Regions from separate parts of the Streptomyces sp. NPDC038135 genome, predicted to be linked through region 1. Evidence: riboswitches for the same ligand, from Rfam matches in the RefSeq annotation. Region 1 holds a riboswitch; each other region holds the start of a gene.
The links. Region 1 has a riboswitch for S-adenosylmethionine ahead of ACZ7JA_RS12545 (amino acid ABC transporter permease). Riboswitches for the same ligand answer to the same signal wherever they lie in the genome.
Positions count from the first base shown of each region.

Region 1 (4,693 bases):
GATTGTCGAGGACGTCGGAGGGCGGGCCCTGCTCGATGATCCTGCCGCTGTCGATGAAGACGACCTGGTCCGCGATCTCGCGGGCGAATCCGATCTCGTGGGTGACGATGACGAGGGTGGTGCCACTGTGCGCCAGGTCCCGGATGACGCCGAGGACTTCGCCGACGAGCTCGGGGTCCAGGGCAGAGGTGGGCTCGTCGAAGAGGATGACGCCGGGGCGCAGGGCGAGGGCGCGGGCGATGGCCACGCGCTGCTGCTGGCCGCCGGAGAGCTGGCGTGGATAGGCGCCGGTCTTGTCGGCGAGGCCGACCCGGCTCAGGAGCTCACGGGCGAGTTCCCGGGCCTCGGGCTTGCCGAGCCGGCCGGTGGCGACGGGGGCGGCAGCCACGTTGTCCAGGACCGTCAGGTGCGGGAAGAGGTTGAAGTTCTGGAAGACGAACCCGATCCTCCCGCGCTGGGTGAGGATGGCCCGCTCGCTCAGCTCCTTCAGCCGGTCGCCCTGGCGCTTCACGCCGATCAGCTCGCCGTTGATGCTGACGTAGCCGATCTCGGGCTTCTCCAAGTGATTGATGACCCGCAGCAGGGTGGACTTGCCGGAGCCGGAGGGGCCGAGGATCACGGTGACCTCGCCGGGGCGGACGGTCAGATCGATCCCGTTCAGCACCCGATGGGCGCCGTACCACTTGTGCACATCGTGCACCTCGACGGTGGCGGCCTCGACCTCCGCCAGGGCTTCGAGCGTCTCGGCGGTCATACGGTGGCCTCCCGGCGGATGCGGGCCCGCAGGTCGGTGAGACCGGTGCGGAGCTTCTGCAGCGGCGTCGGCGGCTGGACGCGGGTGGCACCGCGGGCGAAGTACCGCTCGACGTAGAACTGGACGACGGAGACGACGCTGGTCAGGATCAGGTACCAGACGGTCACTACCAGCAGCAGCGGCACGATGTCGCCGGGGTAGGTGGAGCCCATGGTCTGCGCGGAGCCGAACAGGTCGAGCAGGGAGACGTAGAAGACCAGCGAGGTCCCCTTGATGAGGCCGATGAGCTGGTTGACGTAGTTCGGGGTGATCGAGCGCAGGGCCTGCGGGAAGACGATTCTCCGGAACTGGTAGGCCTTGGGCAGGCCGAGCGCCGCGGCCGCCTCGTGATGGCCCTGATCGACGGAAAGGATGCCGCCGCGCACCACCTCGGCCGCGTAGGCGGCCTCGTTGAGGCTGAGGCCGATGACGGCGACGACCATGTCGGTGGCGAGTTTCGACTCGTCGAAGGTGAAAAGGGCCGGCCCGAAGGGAATGCCGACGCTCAACGTCTTGTACAGGGCACTGAAGTTGTAGAGGAAGATCAGCACCACGATGAGCGGTATGGAGCGGAACGCCCAGACGTAGGTCCAGCTGAGGGCGCGCAGCACCGGGCTCTTCGACAGCCGGGCCAGAGCGAGCAGGATGCCGCCGATCAGTCCCAACACGGCGCTGTAGGCGGTCGCTTCGAGGGTGATCAGGAGCCCGTCGAGGATGTTCGGTCGCAGGAACCAGTAGCCGAAGCGGTTCCACTGGTAGAAGGGGTTGGAGATCAGTCCGTGCAAGACCTGGGCGACGAGGACCAGGGCGACCGCGGTGACGATCCAGCGTCCTGGCCGCCGTAGCGGTAGAACTCGTTGGGCCGTGAGGGCTTTCGACGGTTCGTTGGCGGTATGCGCCTCGGGGAGGGTGATGGTGGCGCCAGGGGGTTCGCTCATGGTGGGCTCCGGCTGGGTGGTAACGCCCCGGGAGCGCGGCGGCATGCGGGGACGCACACGACGGCGAGGTACCGGGGGGCGGAGGGACGACGGCACACCGCGCGGGCGGTGTCGGTCAGGGGGTGCGGGGGCTGCGGGGAGGTGTCAGCCCCGGCAGCGGGCACAGCCCGGTGCGGTACACAATGCGCTGTTCACGCGGAGCAGATCGACGGTGCGATCGGCCACCAGCAGATTGCGGTACGCCCGTACGCAGCCCTGTGGGCGGCGGATCGCCGTCCTGGGAGCTGCGTGCATGGCGTCACCGTCACTCTTCCGGCCCTTCGGGCCTCGCGCTTACCGAAACGTTTTCGGTCCGGTCGTCACCTGGGGCACCCCACCGCGGCGCGAGGGTTGCCGGTCAGCTAGCCAGGGCTTGTTGCTGACGCTCATGACCGTTCTGGGCCGTAGTTAAGACAACTGCCCGAACGAATGTCAATGCTGGTCCACCAGATGGACCGGCTAACGGGCTGCGTGTGCCGCCCAGTCAAGGATCGGGACGGCTGCTCCGGCGGCCTCCAGGCCATGACAGCGGGCGTGGTGCCGGCGTGCGATGCCGTCGAGGTTCAGGTGGGTACCGAAGGCCGGGTGGGCGGTCAGGCGGCGGGCGTAAGCCCACAGCGCCGGTTGGCCGGCGATGCGCTGCACCGCGGCGGCGTCCAAATGGTTGCGGTGCACGGTGTCGAGTTGGACCAGAGCGACCCACAACTCCACGTCCGCGACGGTGACTTCGTCGCGAATCACGTAGGTACGCCCGGCAAGCCAGCGCTCCAGCACGCCCAGCGTCTCCAGCAGCGTCCCGAGCGCCGCGTCGCGCTCCGCCCGCTCCGCGCCGGCCGAACCGGCGCGCTGGGCGGCCTCCTCGATGCCCTGCGCGCACATCCGCTCGACGGCCTCGATCTCGGACTCCGCGCCGCAGGGGTAGGGCGAGGGGCGCTCGCTGCCGAATCTCCGGGCGAGGTCGCGCATGATGTCCGGGGCGTGGGTGCTGACGATCCGTCCGGACCAGTCGTCACTGAGCACAGGAGCGACGGCCGGACCGGTGTACCGGTGTGCGCTCGCGTCGTAGAGCGGCCGCAGAGCCGAGTGACCGCCCTCGGGGCAGTCGGGCACGGCGGGCAGGAAAGTCGTGGGGCATACGGTGTCCAGGCTGAGCAGGCTGTGGACGACGGCGAGGCGGAGCCCATCGGGACACGCGGTCGACAGATGGAGCCGGTAGCGGCCGGGAACGGCGTAGTGGCCGCTGCGTGCGTCCCGGCCGATCCGGCCCCGGAAGGCGGGCGCGGATCGGCCGGACGGGTGGGCGGCCAGCGGTGTGACGGTCATGACTCTCCCCGAGAGCGGGCGCGGGACGTACGCGCGGCGGAAGCGACGTCGGACGAGGGAGCAGGGCTCACCTGCGCACACCGGACAGGGCGAACGATGAGGGGACGCCGTCGGCGCGGGATGGGCGCGGCTCAGGCCCGGGACCTGATCGCGCTGCAGACGCGCTGCAGGTCGATGTGGCGGCGGCAGGTCAGGTGAAGAGACGGACGGCTCACTCGGACGGTGACCGGTTTCAGACGTCTCATATTTCCCTACCGATTTACTGGGATTCCTGCAGTGAGTGTCGATCCGACCGACGTCGACGTCAAGAGGTCCGTCCCGGATCGCGGACTTCCCGATGGACGGTGTCCCTCGGTGGCACAGTCACCACACGTTTCCCACTGCAACCGTCGGAACGCGGTGACGGTCTCCTGCAAGGGACCCAGAAGGGCTCGCAGGCTCTCTCGATCGGAGCCGGTTCTGACTGACATGATTGTTGGAATAGCGCTCAACGCGTCCGACGCGCCGAACCAGGTCGACGCGACCGTCCAACTGGCCCGAGAGACCGCGGAACTCGGCCTCGCGTTGGCCTGGTTCGGGCAGGCCTTCGGCCCGGACTCGCCCCAGCTTGCGGCGATCGTCGGTCGCGAAGTGCCCGCACTGCAGGTCGGCACCTCCGCGATCCCCGTTTTCGGCCGCCACCCGCTGCTGATCTCCAGCCAGGCCCAGACCGCCCAGGCCGCGACCCACGGCCGCTACCACCTCGGTCTGGCCCTGGGCACGAAGCTACTGACGGAGGCCGGCTTCGGTCTGCCCTTCTAGCGCCCCATCGCCCGTCTGCGTGAATTCCGCAGACGGGATCCTTCCCGTACCTGGCGGGACCGCGCGCGCCCCCGACGACCGTGGGCGCCGCCGTCTCGACGGTACCGTCGTCCTGAACCGCGCCGCGAACCTGCCGTGCGCGTACACGGACCTGGCCACCTGCCCGCTGCCCCCGGCCGAGAACCGGTTGCCGGTGGCGGTCGAGGCCGGTCAGAAAATCCCCCGCGAGCGCGGCGGTGCTTGAGCCCTCAGCTTGGGAAGCTCCTGTCTTGCGACCCCGGCCGCCTCGCTGACCTGCGACCAGGGCGCCCGCGCCCCGAGCAGGTCAGCGCGCGATTCCCCGGTATCGAGGAAGAGGAACGGCATCCCACCCCAGGCGCTGGACGACACCGTCCACCAGCGCGTGCGGCTCGGCGTCCTCACCGTTGCCCGCGAAGCCGATCGGGTCGAATTCAGCTTCCTGAAGAAGCAACTGGCTGTCACCGACGGAAATCTCTCCCGGCGCCTGAAGGTGCTGGAAGAGTCCGGAATGATCACCGTCGAGAAGGGCTACGCCGGTCGACGCCCCAACAGGGTATCCCTCACGCGCGAAGGTGCGCAGGCCCTGGACGCTGAACTCCGGGCCCTACGTGCGCTCGTCCTACGCCTTGAGGCTCCTGAACCTGTGCCTGATACACCTGACACCCGATCGCCGCTTCAGGAGTTCGTTCTCCACCCGATCGAGCTTTCGCTGGGGCACAGGACGAAGAGCGGGAAGGCCCGACGGCGCGGCCGGTCGCCCATCTCTTCCAGCGCCACG
Region 1 covers NZ_JBVJXS010000004.1:212,273-216,965, forward strand. Annotated here, with positions in the region: gene ACZ7JA_RS12540 (amino acid ABC transporter ATP-binding protein) at 1-754, opposite strand, end outside; gene ACZ7JA_RS12545 (amino acid ABC transporter permease) at 751-1,731, opposite strand; SAM riboswitch class IV at 2,056-2,164, opposite strand; gene ACZ7JA_RS12550 (glutathione S-transferase C-terminal domain-containing protein) at 2,230-3,093, opposite strand; partial or broken gene ACZ7JA_RS12555 (LLM class flavin-dependent oxidoreductase) at 3,562-3,891, shown strand; partial or broken gene ACZ7JA_RS12560 (DUF1684 domain-containing protein) at 3,992-4,138, shown strand; partial or broken gene ACZ7JA_RS12565 (transcriptional regulator) at 4,298-4,474, shown strand; gene ACZ7JA_RS12570 (MBL fold metallo-hydrolase) at 4,591-4,693, opposite strand, start outside.

Region 2 (4,693 bases), on a different contig from region 1:
CACCTCGGCCGTGTAGTCGCGGTAGACCGCGAGGTCCTGGCGCGAGGGGTAGGCGAACGCGATGTGCACGACCCGCTCGCGCCACTCCGGACGGGCGTCCAGCAGCTGCCGGTACGCCAGCAGTCCGCGCACGATGTTCTTGGACAGCTCGGTGCGGTCCACCCGGACGATGGTGCGGCGCCCCTCGCCGATCTCCTCGCGCAGGGCCGCCATCCGCTCGTCCACGTCCGGCCGGTGCGCCCGCTCGCGCAGGAAGTCGGCGTCCGCGCCGAGCCCGTGCACCCCGATCCGGGTCCCGGACGGGATGCCGGGGCCGAGCACCGCGTGGCAGCAGTCCTTGAACGCGTCCGCCCAGCGCTCGGTCAGGAACGCGGCCCGGTCCGCGCCGAGGATGCCGGTCAGCAGCTCGGCGGCGATGTCGTCGGGCAGCAGCCGGAAGTAGTCCGGCGGGGCCCACGGGGTGTGCGAGAAGTGGCCGATGCGCAGGTCCGGACGGAGCTGCCGGAGCATCCGGGGGGCGAGGGCCAGGTGGTAGTCCTGGATGAGCACCGCGGCACCCTCGGCCGCCTCCTGCGCCAGCGCCTCGGCGAACGCCCGGTTGTACGCCTGGTACGAGGCCCACTGGCGGCGGAACTCCGCGTCGAGGACCGGCTCCAGCGGGGTCTGGTACAGCATGTGGTGGACGAACCAGAGCACCGAGTTGGCGATGCCGTTGTAGGCGTCGTGGTGCACGGCCGCGTCGATGTCCAGCATCCGCACGTGCTGCCCGCCGGTGTCCTCGGACGGCAGCAGGCCGCCGCCCGCCCGCCGTGCCGCCTCCCGGTCGCCGTCGCCGAGCGCGGCGCAGACCCACACCGCGTTGGCGTCCGGCCCGATGGCCGAAAGACCCGAGACCAGTCCGCCGCCGCCCCGTCTGGCGCGCAGCGAACCGTCCTCGAGCGCCTCGTACGAAACCGGGCCGCGGTTGGACGCGACCAGTACCTCAGCACCCTGCGTGGAAGCCATGATTCTCAACCTAGCCCGGCCCGGAAACGCTCAAACGTGCGCTCCGCCCCGGAAGGCGGCTGTATACGGCCGTTCTTCCGCGTTCACCGCGCCGCTCAGGCCACCCTGCGGTGCGCGTACTCCGCGATCTCCACCATCGGCGGCCGCTCCTCGGTGTCCACCGGGTAGGTGCGCGGCTCGAACCCGTCCTCGCCGCGCTCGAACTGGGTGAGCGCGGGCCGTACGAGGTGGCCGCGGGCCAGCCGGAGCTGCGCGGTGCGGTAGATCGCCGCGGCCATCCGGCCGAGCGCCTGCCCGTCCTGGTGCCGGTGCCTGCGCACCCCCACGTCCACCTGGGCCAGCGCGTCCAGGCCCACCAGGTGCAGGGCGTCCACCAGCATGCCGAGCTCCACGCCGTAGCCCACCGGGAACGGGAGCTGCTCCAGCAGCGAGCGGCGGGCCGCGTACTCCCCGCCCAGCGGCTGCACGAAGCCGGCGAGCTGCGGCCAGTGCATGTTCAGCAGGGGGCGGGCCATCAGCTCGGTGACCCGGCCGCCCTGTCCGGCGGCGCCGCCCAGCGGACGGTCGTACATCGCCTTGACCAGGTCGACGTCCGGGTCGGTGAGCAGCGGGCCGACGATGCCGAGGACGAAGTCGGAGGAGAACTCCCGCAGGTCGGCGTCGACGAAGCAGACGATGTCCCCGCTCGTCGCCAGCAGCGAGCGCCACAGCACCTCGCCCTTGCCGGGGACGGCCGGTATGCGCGGCAGGACGCTGTCGCGGTGCACCACCCGGGCGCCGGCCGCATCGGCGACCTCGGCGGTGCGGTCGGTGGACCCGGAGTCGACCACGACTATCTCGTCGACCAGCGGAGCCTGCCGCACGAGGTCGCGGCGGATGACGGCGACGATGTCGCCGACCGTCTCCTCCTCGTTCAGCGCGGGCAGGACGACGGAGACGGACTGGCCGGAGCGCTGTTTGGCGGCCAGGACTCCGTGCAGCGGGCGGTCGGCCACGGACCAGGAGCGGGTGGCCAGCCAGCGCTCGACTTCTTCCAGCACGGTCTGCGGCTCCTCACTGTCGTGATCACGCCTGTTGAGGGGGGTGATGCATCTCGCGGTTCGGACGACTATCTCAACTGTCCCGGCCGTCGGTTACAGTCTTGAACAACGCCGATGACCATCGCATGTCGGGGGTCGCCCGGCGTTCACAACCGAATACCGCTCATCCAGAGGGGCAGAGGGACACGGCCCGATGAAGCCCCGGCAACCCCCCTGAGCCGCACTCGTTTCGCGCGAGGCTCCCGGCCAGGGAAGGTGCCAAATCCGTCTCGCGGCGAGATGCGTCGTGAGGAAGATGAGGAGAAAGGGCCTCGCCTCCATGGCTGTGCAGACAGTTGCAAGCACCAGCAATCCCGCCGTCGATCTCGGCCCCGCCGCTGCCCTGAGCTGTCGCGAATGCGGCCACCGGGTACCCCTCGGACCGGTCTTCGCGTGCGAGGAGTGTTTCGGCCCGCTGGAGATCGCCTACGACTTCTCGGCCTACGACACCGAGGAACTGCGCCGGCGCATCGAGGCGGGCCCCGCGAACATCTGGCGCTACGCGCCCCTGCTGCCCGTCCCCGCCGACGTGGCCGACAAGCCGAACATCAACCCCGGCTGGACCAAGCTCGTCAAGGCCGACAACCTGGCCGCCGAGCTGGGCGTCACCGGCGGGCTGTACGTGAAGGACGACTCCGGCAACCCGACGCACTCCTTCAAGGACCGCGTCGTCGCCCAGGCCCTGGAGGCCGCGCGCGCCTTCGGCTTCACCACCCTGTCGTGCTCCTCCACCGGGAACCTCGCCGGCGCCGTCGGCGCCGCCGCCGCCCGGGCCGGCTTCCGCTCCTGCGTGTTCATCCCGCACGACCTGGAGCAGGGCAAGGTCGTCATGGCCGCGGTCTACGGCGGTGAACTCGTCGGCATCGAGGGCAACTACGACGACGTGAACCGGTTCTGCTCCGAGCTGATCGGCGACCCGGCCGGCGAGGGCTGGGGCTTCGTCAACGTCAACCTGCGGCCGTACTACGCCGAGGGCTCCAAGACGCTGGCGTACGAGATCTGCGAGCAGCTCGGCTGGCGGCTGCCGGACCAGATCGTGGTCCCGATCGCCTCCGGCTCCCAGCTCACGAAGATCGACAAGGGCCTGCAGGAGCTGATCAAGCTGGGTCTGGTCGAGGACCGGCCGTACAAGATCTTCGGCGCCCAGGCCGAGGGCTGCTCGCCGGTGTCGACCGCGTACAAGGCGGGCCACGACGTCGTACGGCCGCAGAAGCCGAACACCATCGCCAAGTCCCTCGCCATCGGCAACCCGGCCGACGGGCCGTACGTCCTGGACATCGCCCGCCGCACCGGCGGCGCGGTCGAGGACGTGACGGACGAGGAGGTCGTGGACGCGATCAAGCTGCTGGCCCGGACCGAGGGCATCTTCGCGGAGACGGCGGGCGGCGTGACCGTCGGCGTCACCCGCAAGCTGCTCAAGGAGGGCGTGCTGGACCCGGCGAAGACCACGGTCGTCCTCAACACCGGCGACGGCCTCAAGACCCTCGACGCGGTGGCCGGCACCGGCCTCACCGCCACCATCCGCCCGAACCTGGACTCCTTCCGAGAGGCTGGCCTCGCATGAGCGTGACCGTTCGCATCCCCACCATCCTGCGCACCTACACCGGCGGGCAGGCCGAGGTCCCCGCCGAGGGCGCGAACCTCGCCGAGGTCATCGAGAACCTGGAGAAGAACCACACCGGGATCGCCGCGCGGGTGCTGGACGACCAGGGCAAGCTGCGCCGTTTCGTCAACGTGTACGTCAACGACGACGACGTCCGCTTCGAGCAGGGGCTGGAGACCGCGACCCCGGACGGCGCCGGCGTCTCCATCATTCCGGCCGTCGCCGGCGGCTGACAGAATGACCGATCATTACCTTCGGTAACGCCGGTTACCCGTTGTTCATTGAATGGCCTCCTCCGCGAGAGAAGCGGAGGGGGCCATTCTGAGTGATTGAGCGCGGTAGAGTTGGGGAACCCGCTCCCGGACCGTGGGTCAGGAGCCTTGGATTCACCGCGGTGCACCCGACAAGAAACAGCCAAAGTGCGGGTGCTTTCTGCGGCTTTTGCGCATTTTATGGGGCCCGACTTGCCCTGAATTCGGGCGAATTCACGCTACATTCCGGACCGTTCGCGTCCATATTTCTCGTCCGATTGACCTGTTGCAGACGGCAGTTGGGCAGATACATTCAGCGGCGGTCGACGCGTTCCGGCGCACGCCCCCGGCCAATGGGGGGTGAGGTCTGACCCGGGTCCGCGAAGTGCGGATCTGTGCAAGGGCCAGTAATAGGGGAGTTAGGCATGGCTCAGGGCACCGTCAAGTGGTTCAACGCGGAGAAGGGGTACGGCTTCATCGCGGTCGACGGTGGTGCGGACGTATTCGTCCACTACAGCGCCATTCAGATGGACGGCTACCGCACCCTGGAAGAGGGCCAGCGGGTGGAGTTCGAGATCTCGCAGGGCCAGAAGGGCCCGCAGGCCGACATGGTTCGCCTCAGCGCCTGAACGTTTCTTGCACGAAGGGCCCGCACCTCGCACAGGGTGCGGGCCCTTCGCCGTGCCCCGGCTCGCGCGCGGGGGCGCGGGCCCGTGCGTTCGCGGGCGGCTGACTGGGCGCCCCGTACCCCGGGA
Region 2 covers NZ_JBVJXS010000007.1:364,640-369,332, reverse strand. Annotated here, with positions in the region: gene ACZ7JA_RS22015 (alpha,alpha-trehalose-phosphate synthase (UDP-forming)) at 1-1,005, opposite strand, end outside; gene ACZ7JA_RS22010 (glucosyl-3-phosphoglycerate synthase) at 1,101-2,045, opposite strand; SAM riboswitch class I at 2,206-2,347, shown strand; gene thrC (threonine synthase) at 2,365-3,648, shown strand; gene ACZ7JA_RS22000 (MoaD/ThiS family protein) at 3,645-3,920, shown strand; gene ACZ7JA_RS21995 (cold-shock protein) at 4,364-4,567, shown strand.
Region 2: it holds a riboswitch for S-adenosylmethionine, as region 1 does, so the genes downstream of both, thrC (threonine synthase) here and ACZ7JA_RS12545 (amino acid ABC transporter permease) in region 1, are expected to answer to the same signal.

Region 3 (4,693 bases), on a different contig from region 1:
ACAGGAGCAGCCCCGGGCGGCGTACCACGAAGCGCAGCAACCGTCGTACGTCCACGCGGCGCCCGGGATCAGGCTTCGGCCCCGCCTCGACCGGGCGGGCCGGTCCCAGTGCTGTTTCGGCGGGGTCGTCGACAAGGCTCTGGCTCATGTGAGTACCGCCCTTCTGCCCGAGGCCACCACGATCCGCGGGTCCAGGAGTGGATAGACCAGGTCGATGACCAGGTTCGTCGTCACGAAGATCAGCGCACCGAAGACCACCACCCCCTGGACCAGCGGGATGTCCTGGGCCGTGACCGCCGCCGCGGTGACCCGGCCGAGGCCGTCGCGGGAGAACACCGTTTCGACGACGACCGAACCGGCGATCAGCTGCCCCACCAGCAAGCCGACGACCGTCAGGGCCGGCAGGGACGCGTTGCGCAGCGCATGCCGCAGATGAACCCGCCACCGCCCGGCGCCCTTGGCCCGCGCGGTCTCCACATACGCCTGGTCGAGCGAGGTGAGCAGGCTTTTGGCGAGGACCTGCGCGACCTGCGCGCCCGTCGGCACCGCCAGCGTAAGCGCCGGCAATACCAGCCCCTTGAATCCGTCGTTGCCGAACGCCGGGAACCAGCGCAGCCGGAACGAGAACAACTCGACCAGCAGGAGCCCCACCCAGAACGTCGGGACGGACACCCCCAGCGGCGGCAGCGACAGCAGCAGCTGCCGCAGCCAGCGCTGGGCGGTGTAGGTCGCCAGCACCGCCAGACCGCCGCCGAGGAGCACCGCGAGCAAAAGGGCCGCGCCGGTCAGCTGCAGCGTCTGCGGCAGCGCATCGGCCAGCGTTGAGGTCACCGGCCGACCGGTGGACACCGAGTCGCCGAAGTCCCCGCGCACCGCCCGGCCGAGGTACTCGGCGTACTGCACCAGCACCGGCTTGTCGAAGCCGTACTCGTGCCGCAGGGCGGCGAGCTGCTTCGGGTCGACCTGCCCCGAGTCCATACCAGCGCTGGCCATCGCCGTGACCGGGTCGCCCGGCAGATAGTCCAGCACCAGGAACGAGACCGTGTAGGCCGCCCACAGCACCCCGACCGCCTGGGCCAGCCGCTTGATCACATAGCGGCGCATGCGCTAGCCGATCCAGGTGTCGTGCAGTTGGATCCGGCTGGAGGCGTCGAAGTTCAGGTCGTGCACCTTCTTCGCCACGCCCAACTGGGTCTGGAGCTCAACCACCGGCACGTAGTGGGCGTTCTGCACGATCAACCGCTGCGCCTGGGTGACCAGTTGCCTGCGCTTGGCCCCATCGACGGTTGCGGCCTGGTCGGACAGGGCGGTGTCAAGGGAACTGACGGGCAGGCGGTAGAAGTTGGCCAGCTTGGTGGAGAAGGAGCTGCGCAGGATGTCGGGGTCGGCACGGGTCACGTTGCCCCACACCGCGTCGTAGTCACCCGACTGGAGGGTCGGGGCGAACTGCGTGATCTGGAGCTGCTTGAGAACCACTTCGACGCCGACGGCCTTGAGCTGCTGCTGGATCAGCTCCAGCGCGGGCTGGTTGGTGGCCGCGTTGGGGAACCACTTGATGGTCAGGCTGAGCTTCTTGCCGTCCTTGGCGCGGATGCCGTCGCTGCCGGTCTTCCAGCCGGCCCCGTCCAGCGAGGACTTGGCCGCGGCGGCGTCGAAGGTCAGGCCGGAGGCGAAGTCGGTGTAGTCGGGCGTGGTGTGCGCGAGGACGCTGGTGGCCGGGCGGGTGCCGGTCGGAAACACGGTGTCGGCGATCTGCTGCCGGTCAACGGCGTACAGGATCGCCTGGCGCACCTTGGCGTCCTTGAGCAGCGGCCGTGAGTTGTTGAGGCCGAGACCGAACACGACGCCGGGGTTGGCCCGTCGCTGGAGGGTGACCTGGCCGCCCTTGAGGGCCGCCTCGTTGGCCTTGCCGACGCTGGAGACGGCGTCGACCTGGCCGGACTGCAGGCTGCCGGCCCGCACACCCGCCTCCGGCACCACCTTGAACACCAGCTTGTCCAGGTACGCCTCGCCCTTCCTGGACCACAGCGAGGAACCCCAGGCGTATCCGGTGCGCTTGGCGAGGGTGAGGGACTGGTTCTGCACGTACTGCTTCAGCACGAAGGGCCCGGACCCGATCACCCCCTCGCTGCACTTCCGCTGCGGGGTCTTCTTCACGCTCGCCGAGGACTCGATCCCCAGCGAGTGTGTCGAAGTGGCCTGAAGAAACTGGGCGTTGGGCTGGCTGAAGGTCACCTTCACGGTGAGCGGGTCGACCACGGTGGTGCTCTTGACGCCGCTCAGATAGCCCTCGGCGAGCGTCCCCAGGGCGCCGAGCTTCGGCACCGCGTCGAAGTTGTCCTTGACCACCTGCGCGGTCAGCTTCGAGCCGTCGCTGAAGGTGACGCCCGACCTCAGATGGAACGTGAACGTCGTGGCGTCGGAGCTGACATCCCAGCTCTTCGCCAGCCACGGCACGATCTTGCCGGTCTTGGGGTCCTGGTCCGTCAGGGAGTCCACGACCTGGCGCACCGAGTAGATGGTCTCGTTGCTGGCGACCTGCTGCGGATCCACGCAGCCGGCGTCCGAACCCACCGCGAAGGTCAGGGTGCCGCCGGACTTGGGCTGCCCGGCGCCGCTGCCGGAATCGCCGCCGCCGGAGCCGCAGGCGCTCAGCAGAACACTGGTGGTCACAAGGGCGGTCAGTGCCGCCCACCGGGAGGATCTGACATGGGAAAGTGCAGTCACGGAGGGCTTCTCCAACTCGTGTCACCAGGCACGGACGCCGTACGAGGCATGGCCGTGCGTGGGCATGCGGCCCCGGCCGGCGCGACGCCGGTGCCGAGGGGGCGCTGTGCAGGCGGGGATCAGAGGGAAAAGGGAGGATCAAAGGCAGGCGGAGATCAGGCGCAGGCGGGTGCGGCGACGACAGGTGTCGTACCGCGGCCTGGGGCGGGAAGACCCGTCAGGCCTGACAGAGACAGCTGGTCGAGCGCTTGAGGTCGATGTGGCGCCGACGCGAGAGCCGGGAGAACACGGTGGCGCCGGCGAAACGGGCGCTGAGGTCACCACCGTGCCGCATATCGGTCCTCCGCCTATCCGGCCCCGGTCACGGGGCCACGCGCTTGCGGGATCGTCGGTGATCCCGCCGGGCTTTCACCTGGAGCACCCCACCGCGCGGGAGGGTTGCCGGTCAGCGAGCCAGGGCTTGACGCTGACACTCAATGCCGTTCGTGATCCTACGGAGCGGTCTTGGCGTGCGTCAATGGCGCAAAAGGACGCTCCGTCAGGGGAGTCGGGGCGTGAGTGCGTCCGGCTCAGGAGCCTCCACGCTCGCGGGGGATCTTCTGGCCGGCCTCGATCGCCACGGGCAGCCGGTTCTCGGCCGGGGGCAGCGGGCAGGTGGCCAGGTCCGTGTAGGCGCACGGCAGGTTCGCGGCGCGGTTGAAGTCCAGGACGACCGTGCCGTCGGCGGCGGGCGGATCGAGCGCCAGGGACCGGTTGGCGGCGTAGGTGGTGACCCCGGAGGTCGCGTCGGTGAACAGCACCAACAGCCGTCCCGCACCAGGGCCGGGAAATGCGGTCAGCGACAGCGGGCGCCCGTCGAGCTCGAACTCGACCCTGCCCGGAGCGTCGTACACATGCTCAAGGCCTTCGACCGCGGCGCCCACGGTGGTCGGCCGCGGTGTGTCGAAGGGGATGTAGCGGCCAGGCACGGCCCAGCGCGGATCGGGGGCGTAGGCGGGCGTGCCGGTGAAAGCCGTGCGCAGCGGCGCGTCCGGGTGCCGGGGGCGCACGATGTCGTTGCCGCCGCGCTTGGCGACCTCGATGACGGCGTCTCCCCAGACGGCGTCGACGCCGCCGCGCTCGGGCAGCACGCCGAAGCGGTGCTGGCCGCGCACCGGCGTCCCGTCGACGACCAGCTCCTCTCCCTCGTCGAGGTCCACGACGACGCCTTCGGGGCCGGTGTGCCACGAGCCGGGCGCGTCCGGGAAGCGCTGGGGCCGGTCGTCGAGCCAGTGCAGGCCGGTGACCGCCAGAAATCCGTGCGGGGCGGCGAGCCGGGCATCCTGGCTGCGGTACCACTCCAGCCAGGTCTCGGTGAAGGCGTGGAGGTCCGTGGTGGTGGCCTCGGTGGTCATATGGGGAATCTCCTTTGTGCCGGGGGTGCCTTCGGGCAGGGGATGCAAGGGGTTGTCGGGCCGACGGGTGTACTCAGCCGGCCAGTTCGCCGAGGAGTCGCCAGGTGCGTCGGCGGTCGGCTGCTCCCGCGATCTCGGTGACCGAGAACACGACCTCGGTGGCGCCCGCGTCGTGACGGCGCACCTCGGCCTCGAACGTCTTCTCGTCGCGCCGGGCCGGAGGTTCAGCCCGCCTGCCGCTGGCGCGGTGCGGACCGGTGGGTGAGGGGTGCGCGCAGGCCGAGGTTCTCGCGCAGGGTGTTGCCGGTGTATTCGGTGCGGTAGATCCCGCGTTCCTGCAGTTCCGGGACGAGCAGGTCGACGATGTCGTCGAGGCCGTCGGGGATGAGGTACGGCGTGACGTTGAATCCGTCGACCGCGCCGTGCCGTACATAGTGGGCGAACTTGTCGGCGAGGCCGGACGGAGTGCCGACGTGCCCGCGCTGCGGGCCCAGCGCGATGACGGTCTCGCGCAGCGACCAGCCGTGCGCCTCCGCCTTCGCCCGCCACTCCGCGACGACGGCACGCGGGTC
Region 3 covers NZ_JBVJXS010000010.1:136,311-141,003, forward strand. Annotated here, with positions in the region: gene ACZ7JA_RS27875 (ABC transporter permease) at 1-148, opposite strand, end outside; gene ACZ7JA_RS27880 (ABC transporter permease) at 145-1,104, opposite strand; gene ACZ7JA_RS27885 (ABC transporter substrate-binding protein) at 1,108-2,673, opposite strand; gene ACZ7JA_RS27890 (putative leader peptide) at 2,945-3,061, opposite strand; SAM riboswitch class IV at 3,096-3,208, opposite strand; gene ACZ7JA_RS27895 (DUF1684 domain-containing protein) at 3,297-4,121, opposite strand; partial or broken gene ACZ7JA_RS27900 (LLM class F420-dependent oxidoreductase) at 4,195-4,329, opposite strand; gene ACZ7JA_RS27905 (NtaA/DmoA family FMN-dependent monooxygenase) at 4,346-4,693, opposite strand, start outside.
Region 3: it holds a riboswitch for S-adenosylmethionine, as region 1 does, so the genes downstream of both, ACZ7JA_RS27890 (putative leader peptide) here and ACZ7JA_RS12545 (amino acid ABC transporter permease) in region 1, are expected to answer to the same signal.

Region 4 (4,693 bases), on a different contig from region 1:
GTCCACCGGCGCCCAGCCCGACTGGTACATGGGCTTCGCCGAGGGTCTGGTCCGCTACATGCCGGGCTGGGAGATCAACTTCTGGGGTCACACGCTCGTCCTGGGCGTGTTCATCCCGCTGGTCCTCTTCGGCCTGGTGCTCGCCGCGATCGCGCTCTACCCGTTCATCGAGTCCTGGGTCACCGGGGACAAGAACGAGCACCACATCCTGGACCGCCCGCGCAACGCCCCGACGCGCACCGCGTTCGGCGTCGCCTGGATCACGGTCTACATGGTCGGCCTGGTCGGCGGTGGCAACGACCTCTTCGCGACCCACTTCAGCCTGTCGCTGAACGCGGTCACGTGGTTCGTCCGGATCTCCTTCTTCGCCGGACCGGTCATCGCCTTCATCGTCACCAAGCGGATCTGCCTCGGCCTGCAGCGCCGGGACCGCGAGAAGGTGCTGCACGGCCGTGAGACGGGCATCATCAAGCGCCTGCCGCACGGTGAGTTCATCGAGATCCACGAGCCGCTCAGCCAGGAGCAGCTCCACACCCTCACCGCCCACCACCAGTACGAGCCGGCCGAGATCGGCCCGACGGTGGACGAGAACGGTGTCGAGCGCAAGGTGAAGGGGTCCGAGAAGCTGCGCGCCAAGCTCAGCAACGCCTACTACGGCGAGGACAACCAGATCCCGAAGGCAACCGTCGAGGAGTACCGGGAGATCACCAGCGGCCACGGCCACCACTGATCCCCGAGCGTCGCCACGCCACAGTCGAAGGGCCCCGTCCGGCTTGCGGACGGGGCCCTTCGCCGTGTCCGGGGCTGGATAGGGTGGGAGCACACCGTTGTGCGACGACACCCAGGAGCGGCTATGAGCGCTGTGACCCCCGCTGGAGGCGACACCGCGGCGGGCCGTTCCTGGCCCGCCCTGCTGAACGGCCTGCTGGACGGCCGGGACCTGTCCGCCGACGACACCGCCTGGGCCATGGACCTCATCATGCGCGGGGAGGCGACCGACGCCCAGATCGCCGGGTTCATGGTGGCGCTGCGCGCCAAGGGCGAGACGGTGCAGGAGATCACCGGACTCGTGCGGACCATGTACGAGCACGCCAATGTGATCGAGGTGCCCGGGCCGGCCGTCGACATCGTCGGCACCGGCGGCGACGGCGCGAAGACGGTGAACATCTCCACCATGTCGTCGATCGTCGTCGCCGGCACCGGCACGAAGGTCGTCAAGCACGGCAACCGCGCCGCGTCCTCCGCCTCCGGCTCCTCCGACGTGCTGGAGAAGCTCGGCATCAACCTGTCCCTGACCCCGCGGCGGGTCGCCGAGGTCGCCGAAGAGGCCGGCATCACCATCTGCTTCGCGGTGAAGTTCCACCCGTCGCTGCGCCATGTGGCGGCGGCGCGCGGCCAGTTGGGCATCCGCACCACCTTCAACGTGCTCGGCCCGCTGACCAACCCGGCCAAGGTGCGCGCCCAGGCGGTCGGCGTGGCCGATCCGCGCATGGCGCCGATCGTGGCCGGGGTGCTGGCCGAGCGCGGCAACTCCGCCCTGGTCTTCCGGGGCGACGACGGGCTGGACGAGCTGACCACCACCTCGACGTCCCGGGTGTGGGTGGTCCGGGACGGCGAGGTCGCCGAGGAGCGCTTCGACCCCCGGGACGCCGGCATCGAGCTGGTCCCCGTGGAGGCGCTGCGCGGCGCCGACGCCTCGTACAACGCGGAGGTGGCCCGGCGCGTGCTGGACGGCGAGCACGGTCCCGTCCGGGACGCGGTGCTGCTGAACTCGGCTGCGGCGCTGGTCGCCCTGCGGCCGTCCGGCGAGCCGCTCACCGAGCAGCTCCGGGCCGGCATGGCGAGGGCGGCGGAGTCCATCGACAGCGGTGCGGCGAAGCGGACGCTGGAGCGGTGGGTGGCGGCCAGCAACGCCTGACCCGCCCCGGTGCGGCGCGAGGCGCGGTCCGGATGCCGGACCGCGCCTTGCGCATAGAAGATCGTGTGGCAGGATACTGAACCAGGTCATGAGTGACAGCCATTCGGCCCCGGCCGGCTGTCCGGCAACCCTCCGTCCGTGGCGGGGTGCCCCGGGTGAGGACCAGGTCGTGGGCAGCGAGGTCCACGGCAAGCGCGGACCCCTCGCGCGGCTCCTGAAGGAGCGCGGGACCAGGGGTCCTGGTCGTCGAGGGAGCCTTCTGTGAGCAAGCGAATGCGATAGGGCGTAGAGCCCCGCCTCCGCGTACCCCTTTTCACCTTCCGCCGTGCTCGAGCCGTACCGCTCGCACGGTGATTCCAGCCTGCCTCACGGGAGTTCACCATGTCCGTCTCCACCGCTGCCGCCGTCCAGACCATTTGTGGCGAGCTGCCCGTTCTGGGCCGCGACGTCTCCGTCCCGCTCGTCACGGGCGGCGAGGTCGCCTACGCCGCGCTCGACTACGCCGCCAGCGCCCCCGCCCTGCAGCGCGTCTGGGACGACGTCGCCGCCTACGCGCCGTACTACGGCAGCGTCCACCGCGGCGCCGGCTACCTCTCCCAGCTCTCCACCGACCTGTTCGAGAACGCCCGCCGGACGGTCGCCGGATTCCTCGACTGCCGCGCCCAGGACCAGGTGGTCTTCACCCGCTCGACCACGGACTCCCTGAACCTCCTCGCCCGGGCGCTGCCGGCCGGCTGCGAGGTCTTCGTCTTCGAGACCGAGCACCACGCCGCCCTGCTGCCGTGGCGGGACGCGCGGGTGACCGTCCTCGACGCGCCGCGCACCCCGCGGCAGGCCGTGGAGACGCTGGAGCGGGCCCTCGCCGACCGCGACCCGTACGGCCCGGCCCTGGTGTGCGTCACCGGCGCCTCCAACGTCACCGGCGAGCTGTGGCCGGTGCGCGAGCTGGCCGCCGCGGCCCACGCGCACGGGGCCCGGATCGTCCTGGACGCCGCCCAGCTCGCCCCGCACCACCCGGTGTCCGTCCGGGACCTGGACGTCGACTGGGTGGCCTTCTCCGGGCACAAGCTGTACGCGCCCTTCGGCTCCGGCGTGCTGGCCGGCCGCGCCGACTGGCTGGCCGCGGCCGAGCCGTACCTCGCGGGCGGCGGCGCCAGCCGCAGGGTCACGCGGCGCGAGGACGGGGGAGTGGACGCGGAGTGGCACGAGAGCGCCGCCCGCCACGAGGCCGGCTCCCCGAACGTCATCGGCGCCTACTCCATCGCCTCCGCCTGCAAGGCCCTCACCGAGGCCGGCTGGGAGGCCCTGGTGGCCCGCGAGCAGCACCTGATCGCCCGGGTCCGGGCGGGTCTCGCCGAGGTCCCGGAGGTCAGGGTGCTGTCGCTGTTCGGCGACGACGCCCCGCGGGTCGGCGTGATCTCCTTCGTGGTCGAGGGCTGGAACAGCTCCCACTTCGCCGCCGCGCTCTCCGCCGAGTACGGCATCGGCGTCCGCGACGGCCTGTTCTGCGCCCACCCGCTGGTGCGCACCCTGCTGGGCGGCGACCCCGGGGCGCCGGGAGAGTGCGGGGCGCCCGAGGCCGCGCCCGGCGAGAGGTCCCTGAACGCGGTCCGGGTCAGCTTCGGGGCGGGCACGCCCGACGAGCACGTCGAGCGCTTCGTCGACGCGGTGCGGGAGCTGGTCCGCGACGGCGCGCGCTGGCGCTACCGCACCGAGGACGGCCGCTGCGTGCCGGTGCGCGACCAGGTCTGAGCCGCAGGCGCGACGTCAGGCGGCGTTCACGAGTCGAGGCCGATCGCGAACGCCGCCTCCAGGTCGTGCTGGGAGTAGGTGCGGAACGCGACGTGCGTGTCGGTGCCCTCCACGCCGGGGATCTTGCTGATCCGCCCGGGGATGACGTCGGCCAGGTCGTCGTGCCGCCGCACCCGCACCATGGCGATCAGGTCGTAGGTGCCCGTGACGGAGAAAACCTCGCTCACCGAGTCCAGCGAAGCGATCTGCTCCGCGATCTCGGGGATCCGGTCCACGCTGGTCTTGATCAGGACAATCGCGGTGATCACGGTTGGTTCTCTCCCTCGGGGGCCGGGGCCGGTGCGGTCCTCACTCTAGTAGTCGGCCCGTAGCGCACCCACGCGTAGCCGAAGCCGAGGCCGAAGCCGATCAGGTGGGCCAGGTAGGCCACCCCGGGACCCTGGCCGGCACGGCCCGCCGCGAGCCACTGCAGGGCCGCCCAGAAGGGCAGCACGACCCAGGCCGGGAAGCGCAGGGGGAGGAAGAACAGGAAGGGGAGGAGACTGGTCACACGGGCACGTGGGAACAGGTAGAGGAACGCTCCGAGAACCGCCGAGATCGCCCCCGAGGCGCCCACCAGCGACTGTCCGGAGGCGGAGTTGGCGGCCGCGTAGCCCAGCAGGGCCAGGTAACCGCAGCCCACGTAGAAGAGGGTGAACTCGACCCGGCCCATCCGTTCCTCGGTCATCAGCCCGAAGACGAAGAGGAAGAGCATGTTCCCGAGCAGATGCACCCAGCTGCCGTGCACGAACAGCGCGGTGACCGGGGTCAGGGCCGCCCGGAGCGAGGGCTCGAACAGCTCGGCCGGGACCACGCCCCAGTGCCGGAAGTACGCCCGCTGCGCCGCGAACAGCGCGCCGCCCGAGCCGTACGCCGGGGTGAGGCCGGAGGCCGGGCCCAGCACGAAGATCACGGCGCACAGGACGAGGAGGACGTACGTCATCGGCGCGGAGACGCCCCGGACCGCCCGGAACGCATCCCGGG
Region 4 covers NZ_JBVJXS010000014.1:227,830-232,522, reverse strand. Annotated here, with positions in the region: gene qcrB (cytochrome bc1 complex cytochrome b subunit) at 1-730, shown strand, start outside; gene trpD (anthranilate phosphoribosyltransferase) at 854-1,918, shown strand; SAM riboswitch class IV at 2,003-2,119, shown strand; gene ACZ7JA_RS34255 (aminotransferase class V-fold PLP-dependent enzyme) at 2,300-3,670, shown strand; gene ACZ7JA_RS34250 (Lrp/AsnC family transcriptional regulator) at 3,697-3,978, opposite strand; gene ACZ7JA_RS34245 (rhomboid family intramembrane serine protease) at 3,975-4,693, opposite strand, start outside.
Region 4: it holds a riboswitch for S-adenosylmethionine, as region 1 does, so the genes downstream of both, ACZ7JA_RS34255 (aminotransferase class V-fold PLP-dependent enzyme) here and ACZ7JA_RS12545 (amino acid ABC transporter permease) in region 1, are expected to answer to the same signal.